Linked DNA regions of Gottschalkia purinilytica. The protein of the gene in region 1 binds, or shares a complex with, the protein of each later gene. Links are inferred from orthologs where the notes say so. Each region holds a gene or a part of one and is shown in the gene's direction. Other genes may lie near its edges.

Region 1 (3,259 bases):
AAGTAGAAAAAACTATGGATATTCCTGAATATATTAATGCTCCAATGGTAAAAAACCAAAAAGTTGGAGAATTAATTATAAAGATAGATGGAAAAGAAGTAGGAAGAAGTAATTTAGTTTTAAGTGACAATGTTGAGAAGGCTTCTTTTGTAAATATGCTAAGAGATAATTTTGGAAAGTTGACTGGATATTAGCAATTAAAATAATAATAAAGCTAGATATATAAATTATTTATATATCTAGTTTTTATTTTACCTAAAAACATTGTAATATAAAAATAATGAATTTATTAATTCATATAAACTTTATATTAATATTAAAGTTAGTCTTTAAAATTATAATTAAATATTTTAAATAAAATATAAAAAAATAATAAATTTGATTTGTTTAATATTCTTACAAATTAAGATATAATAAGTATTATATTATTAAAATAACAAAATATATTAAAATGGAGTGAAAATTAGATGTTACAAAGTAATGGTGTAATACAGTGGCTTATAGAATTTCTAACTATCTTACCAGCGATATTAATTGCTATTAGTTTTCATGAATTTGCACATGGATATGCAGCATATCTTCTAGGGGATCCTACTGCAAAAAGCTATGGAAGACTTACACTTGATCCAATGGCTCATCTTGATCCTATAGGATTTTTGTTATTGATAATAGCAAAGTTTGGATGGGCTAAGCCTGTACCTATTGATTCATCTTATTTTAAGCATAGAAAAAGAGACACTATGATTGTTTCTTTTGCTGGACCATTAGCAAATTTTATAGTTGCTGTTATATCAACTATAATACTAGCATTTGGCATTAAATATAGATTTAATAATATAGTAATGGATGTCATAAATGCAATAATAATATATAATCTAGCATTGGGAGTATTTAACCTTTTACCTTTTCCACCTTTAGATGGTTCAAAAATATTAGCAAGTCTTTTACCATATAAGTATGAAAATCTATTTTATCAATATGAAAAAGGATTATATGTTATATTGATAATTTTAGTTATAACTGGTGGAATAAACATTTTTTTATCCAGATGGATAGTGCTTGGGAGCAATGTATTAATGAACTTAGTGCAATTTATAATTAACTTATAACTTATTAAATAGGGGTTAAAATGATGAAATATAAAGTTATATTAGAAGGTTTTGAAGGTCCTTTGGACTTGCTTTATCATCTTATTGAAAAAGAAAAAGTAGATATTTATGATATACCAATTGCTAAAATAACTGATCAATATATTGCTTATATCGAAACTATGCAAGAACTAGATTTAGAAATTACTAGTGAGTTTTTAGTTATGGCTGCAACATTATTAGAAATAAAGTCTAAGATGCTTCTACCGTCTAAAAAAGAAAAAGATGGAGAACAGCTAGAGATGGAAGAAAGTGATCCTAGAGCAGAATTGGTGAAAAGGCTTATAGAATATAAAAAATATAAACAAGCTGCAGAAAAATTAAAAGATAAGGAAGAATTACATAGCAAACTATATTATAAGCCTAAAGAAGAAATAGAATATTTAATAACTGATGATGATTTCACATTAGAAGGGTTAGATTTAAACAAGTTAATAGATTCTTATAAGAGTATTCTAAAAAAATGTATTATTTTAGATAGTCAGATTGATTATAAAGAAATTCAAAGAGATGAAATAACCATAGAAGAAAGTATAGAGAATATTTTAGATATAATAAATTATAGGAAAAAAATTAACTTTGAAGAATTATTTGAAGATAAATTAACGAGATCAAAGATAGTAGTTACTTTTTTAGCCCTGTTAGAGTTAATAAAACAAAAAGTTATAATTATAAAGCAAGAAAATAACTTTGATCAGATTATAATAAAATTAAAAAAACATTGTGAAGAATAGAGGTGAGACTCTATGGATAAAAGAGAAATGAAATCTATAATAGAAGCATTATTGTTTACTTGGGGAGATCCTTTAGCGATACAGGAAATATCAAGTATATTAGAAATATCAAAAACAGAATCTGAAGAAATCATAAAAGAGATGATAGATGAATTTAATTACAATAGAAGGGGTTTACAAATTATTCAGGTAAATAATGCATATCAACTTGCTACAAGAGCTGAGCATTTTGAATGGATAAAAAAATTATGTACACCTAAAGAAAATAAAACTTTGTCTATTGCAGCTTTAGAAACATTATCAATCATTGCATATAGACAACCTATAACTAAAGTTGAGGTAGAAGCTATAAGAGGAGTTAAGTGTGATAAGGCAATATCTACTTTACTAGAGAAAAATCTTATAAAAGAAGTTGGAAGACTTGAGAAAACAGGACGACCTATTTTATATGGAACAACTGACGACTTTTTAAAATGTTTTGGATTATCTAAACTAGATGAACTACCAGAACTAGAAATTCCAAAAGAAGAAATTAATAATATTTCTTAAAATAACACAAATATTTGTGTTATTTTTTTTTATAATGGGAAAAATAGTTTTTTAAAGAGGTTATTATTAGCATATGAGGTGAATAAGCTTGACTCTTACTTTATTGATAGTAATATTGATAATATTATTAATATTATTAATATTTAGTTATGTTGTTATTAATATAGAATCTAATATATATGGAAAAGATTCATATTTAAAAATTAATTTTATGATCTTAAAAGGATTAATAAAATTCAATTATGAAATTCCTTTTTTAGATATAATATGGGGAAGAAATGAACCTATACTAAAACTTAAAAGTTCTATTGAAGAAAAAAGTACAAATAAAAAGATCGATTATCAGAAAGATTATTTAGATTTTAAAGAAATTTTAAAAAAACTTGAGATTATTTCTGATTATAAAAAAATATATATAGATTCAGTAGAATACATATTAAAAAAAATTAGAATAAAAAGGATAAATTGGAACACTGAAATAGGAGTTAGTGATGCTGCAATAACATCAATTTTATATGGAATTATTAATATCATAAAAGTTTTTATAATCCAAATATTTTTTGGAGATAAAGAAGTAGAAGAATTATATGTGAATATAATTCCGGACTTTGGTAAGACTATTTTTAAAGCAGATTTTGACTGTATAATTAAAATAAAATTAGTTGATATTATTATTGGGGGATATAAAGCACTAAAAGTCAAAATAAAAGGTGGTGTAACAAATGAGTGAACATCCTATTGAAGGATTAATGAAAACGACTATGGAAAGTATAAAAGAAATGGTAGATGTTAATACAATTGTAGGTGATCCAGTAGAAACACTTGATG
Region 2 (4,447 bases), on another replicon or contig:
AAAGTTATTAGAATAGGACTTCAGCCTAGTGATAATGTAGCTGAAGGTAAAGAAATAGTATCAGGACCTTTTCATTCATCATTTAGACAACTTGTGGAATCAAATATATATAGACATATAATGTCAGAAGTGTTAAAAGACATAAATACTCATACTAGAGAAATTAAGATATTAATAGGTAATAAGGAAATATCTAATTTAGCAGGTCAAAGATCATCAAATATTGATTTTTTAAAAGAAACTTTTAATTTAAAAAAGATTTTGATAAAAGGAGATAATATACCAAAAGATTATTTCTATATACAAACTAATAACAAAAGCTATAAAATAGATAGAAAAAAATATATAAATAACTATCTAAAACAAAGAGATTTGTTAAAATTAAATTAAATAAAAAAGAAATGGAAGAGGTGTATTAACTTGTTCCTAAAAAGACTAGAAATACAGGGGTTTAAATCATTCGCACAAAAAATAGAGATAGATTTTGAAGGAGGAGTAACTGGGGTAGTAGGGCCTAATGGAAGTGGAAAAAGTAATATATCTGACTCAGTAAGATGGGTTCTAGGAGAACAAAGTGTTAAAAACCTTAGAGGAAGTAAGATGGAAGATGTTATATTTTCAGGAACATCTAAAAGAAAACCACTAGGATATGCTGAGGTTACACTTGTATTAGATAATAAAGATAAAAAGCTACCAGTTGAGTATTCAGAAGTTTGCGTTACTAGAAGAGTATTTAGATCTGGTGAGAGTGAATATTATATAAATAAAAATTCTTGCAGACTTAAGGACATAAAAGAGCTTTTTATGGATACAGGAGTTGGAAAAGATGGATATTCAATAATAGGACAAGGTAGAATAGATGAAATACTAAGTTCAAAGTCAGAAGACAGAAGAAATATATTTGAAGAAGCTGCTGGAATAGTAAAGTATAAAACAAGAAAAGAAGAAGCAGAAAAGAAATTAGAAAAAACTAAAGAAAATTTACTTAGAATAGATGATATAGTAAGTGAACTAGAAAATCAGTTGGGACCACTTAAACAGCAGTCTGAAAAAGCAGAGAAATTTAAAGAGCTATCAGAAGCTTTAAAGAAATTAGAGGTAAGTCTCTTTATCAGAGAAATAGATAGATTAAAAGAGGAACTTGGGCATATAGAAGCACAGAGAAAATTAATAGAAGATCAACTGAGTCACAATGAAGAAAAAAGAAGTAAATTAGAGATAAAATATAATCAAGGTCAAGAAGAAATAAAAAAGATGGACTTTAATATAGAAAAAATTCAAACCCTTAAATATGATACTCAAAGTAAAAGTGAAAAACAAGACGGAGAAATAAAACTGTTTAAAGAAAAAATAATATATCTGAAAAAAGAAGTTGAAAGATACGAAGAAGAAATTATATCTTTAGGAAAAACAATTAATGATATATTAAGTCAGAAGGAAATAGTGAGTGAAAATAAAAAAGAAATAGACTCTAGTGTCAATAATCTCAACTTAAAATTAAATGATAAGAATAAGGAATTAGAGGAAATACTTAAAAATATACGTGATAAAGAAAAATATATAGATGAAAAGAAAAGTGATATTATCCAAATTCTAAATCTTATGTCAGATAAAAAAAGTAGAATAAATAGTATGCTATCCTTTAAACAAAGTATAGAAAAAAGAATGAATCAAATAAAAAAAGAATTAGAAGATATGGATATACAACAAAAACATATAGATAAAGAAATTGAGGAAACTAATAAAGAAATAAATGAAACTAGAAATAAGATACAAAATTTTATAACTTCAAAAAACAATACAATTAATGAAAAAAATAAAAAGATACAAGAACTTCAAAATTTACAAGTTCAAATTAATGGAATAAGAGAAAATATTCAAGGGAAATCTTCAAATTATAGACTTTTAAATGAAATGAAAAATGAATATGAAGGATATTATAAAAGTGTCAAAAACTTTCTAATAGCTTGTAAAAGAAATAATGATTTAGGTAAAGGTGTAAGAGGTGTAGTTGCTGAGTTAATAAGTGTAGATAAAAAATATGAAAAAGCAATAGAAGTTGCTTTAGGATCTTTTCTTCAAAATATAGTTACAGAAACTCAAGAAGATGCTAAAAATGCAATAAACTATCTTAAAAAATATAATTTAGGTAGGATAACATTTCTTCCAATGTCATCTATATCAAGTAGAGGGCTAAGTGCTAATGATAAGAATTTATGCGAAGAAAATGGTGCTATAGGTATTGCTTCACAGCTTATAAAATTTGATAATGATTATAAAAATATATTTGAATATCTATTAGGAAGAGTTCTTATAGTTAATAATATTGACGATGGAATTAAGATATCTAAAAGAAGTAATCATTCTATAAAAATAGTTTCACTTGATGGGGATGTTTTGAATCCTGGTGGATCCATGACAGGAGGAAGTTATAAAACAGGAAGTACAAATATTCTAGGTAGAGAAAGACAAATAAAAGAATTAGAAGAACAGATAGAAAAACTAAAAAATGAATATACACTAATGTCGGACAAACTAAGAATGAATGAGTCTGAAATAGCAAGTATAGATAATAGTTTGTTAAAAATAGATAATAGTATAAATGAACTTAACTTAAATTTAGCTAGAATAGAAAACAAACAAAGTCAGAACTATGATAATAAGAATAAGAATGAGATATTAATAGAAAAATATCTTTCAGAAGACAAACAATTATCAGAAGAAAATAATAATGTAATAAATGACGTGAAAAAATTAGAGGAAGATCTAGAGAATCTAAAAAAAGATAATGATATTACTCAAAATAGCATAGATGAATATACGAAACACTTTGAAGATGAAAAGAAAAAAAGAGATACTATTTCAAAAGATATTACTGATATAAAAATAAAAGCTGCTTCTTTTGAGCAAGAGCTTAAAAACATAACAGAATCTCTTCAAAGATTAGAATTAGAAAAACAAAAATCTGAGAATTCTATACAAGTAAAAACTCTTGAAAAAGAAAATAGTATAAAAGAGATAAATGAAATGAATGTCAAATTAGAAGAGCTTATAAGAGATAGAAATAATCTTAATGATACTCTTAGAGACTATGATTTAAAGTTAAATGATATAAAAAATGATAAAAATAACTTTGTACAGTCTTTTTATAATGAACAAGAAAACTTAAAAGAAATGAATGCTACAATAAATGAATTACAAAAAAGTATGAATACTTTAGAGTTAAAATATGAAAAGTATAATGTACAATTAGAAAATTATAATAATAAAATGTGGGAAGAATATGAAATGTCTTATCAAATGGCATTAAGTCATAGAGAAGAAGTGGAGAATGTAACTAAAGTTCAGAATGAAGTAAGAACATTGAAAAATAAAGTGAAATCACTAGGAAATATAAATCTAGATGCTATAGAAGAATACAAAAGAGTAAATGAGAGACATGAATTTATGGTAACTCAAAGAGATGATTTAATAGAAGCAAAAGAATCTTTAAATATAGTTATCAAAGACATGGATGTAAAAATGAAAGAACAGTTTACAGAGAATTTTAAGGTTATACGAAAGCATTTTGTTGAAGTGTTTGAAAAACTATTTGGTGGTGGAAAAGCTGATATATATTTGCAAGATGAAGAAAATGTTCTTACAAGTGGGATAGAAATAATAGCTCAACCACCAGGAAAAAAACTTCAAAGTCTTTCACTATTATCAGGAGGAGAAAGAGCTTTAACAGCTATAGCACTTTTATTTGCTATATTAAAAACTAAACCAACTCCATTCTGTATACTAGATGAGATAGAAGCTGCTTTGGATGATGCTAATGTTTATAGATATGCTGAATATCTAAAAGAGTTTTCAAAAGAAACTCAATTTATAGTTATAACTCATAGAAAAGGAACAATGGAGTCTGTAGATTCTTTATATGGAGTCACTATGGAGGAACATGGAATAAGTAAGTTGGTATCTGTAAAACTATCTGAAAAACTAGGTGAAGAAGCAAGTTAGGAGGCTACGAAATGTTTAAAAAGATTTTTGGCTGGGGAAAAAAGAAGAAAGAAGAAGAACTACAACAAATAGATATAGATAAGGAAGAAATAGAGTCTAGTGAAATAGAGGCTGATATAGAAACAAATGAAGATATAGAAGAAAAGTTAGATAATACTGTGAAAGAAGAAGTAACACAAGAAAATGATTTAGAAGAAACTATAAAAGAAAATAATGATGAAACAAAATTATATGAAAAAATAGTGGAAGAAGAAATAAAAGAAGAGTCAGTGAAAGAAGAAACTAGTATAGATACTGATAAAATAGAAGAAATTAATGAACAAACTGAGGAAGAAGCAAAAGAAAAAATTGAAACTGAGAAAAAAGGATTTTTTAGTCGTTTAAAAAGTGGACTAGAAAAAACAAGAAAAGGAATAACAGAAAAAGTTGATGGCATTTTAGGTTC

What was found.
Region 2: the proteins of CLPU_RS13875 (region 1) and smc are in contact, whole or in part, in a crystal structure (PDB 3ZGX), measured with the Bacillus subtilis proteins. The link is inferred for Gottschalkia purinilytica from one-to-one orthologs.

Annotation. Positions count from the first base shown.
Region 1 is NZ_LGSS01000017.1:41,741-44,999, forward strand. The notes cover bases 88-3,007. They hold CLPU_RS13875 (segregation and condensation protein A), read left to right. Parts: upstream 88-1,132; coding sequence 1,133-1,882; downstream 1,883-3,007. Other genes in these bases: CLPU_RS13865 (D-alanyl-D-alanine carboxypeptidase family protein), read left to right, coding at 88-194; CLPU_RS13870 (site-2 protease family protein), read left to right, coding at 468-1,109; scpB (SMC-Scp complex subunit ScpB), read left to right, coding at 1,895-2,431; CLPU_RS13885 (DUF2953 domain-containing protein), read left to right, coding at 2,520-3,007. Outside these bases: more of CLPU_RS13865, read left to right, coding at 1-87; more of CLPU_RS13885, read left to right, coding at 3,008-3,161; ytfJ (GerW family sporulation protein), read left to right, coding at 3,154-3,259. UniProt on the Bacillus subtilis protein: Participates in chromosomal partition during cell division. May act via the formation of a condensin-like complex containing Smc and ScpB that pull DNA away from mid-cell into both cell halves.
Region 2 is NZ_LGSS01000005.1:91,068-95,514, forward strand. What follows is about bases 95-4,202. They hold smc (chromosome segregation protein SMC), read left to right. Parts: upstream 95-420; coding sequence 421-4,002; downstream 4,003-4,202. Other genes in these bases: CLPU_RS06655 (elongator complex protein 3), read left to right, coding at 95-390; ftsY (signal recognition particle-docking protein FtsY), read left to right, coding at 4,014-4,202. In the rest of the region: more of CLPU_RS06655, read left to right, coding at 1-94; more of ftsY, read left to right, coding at 4,203-4,447. UniProt on the Bacillus subtilis protein: Required for chromosome condensation and partitioning.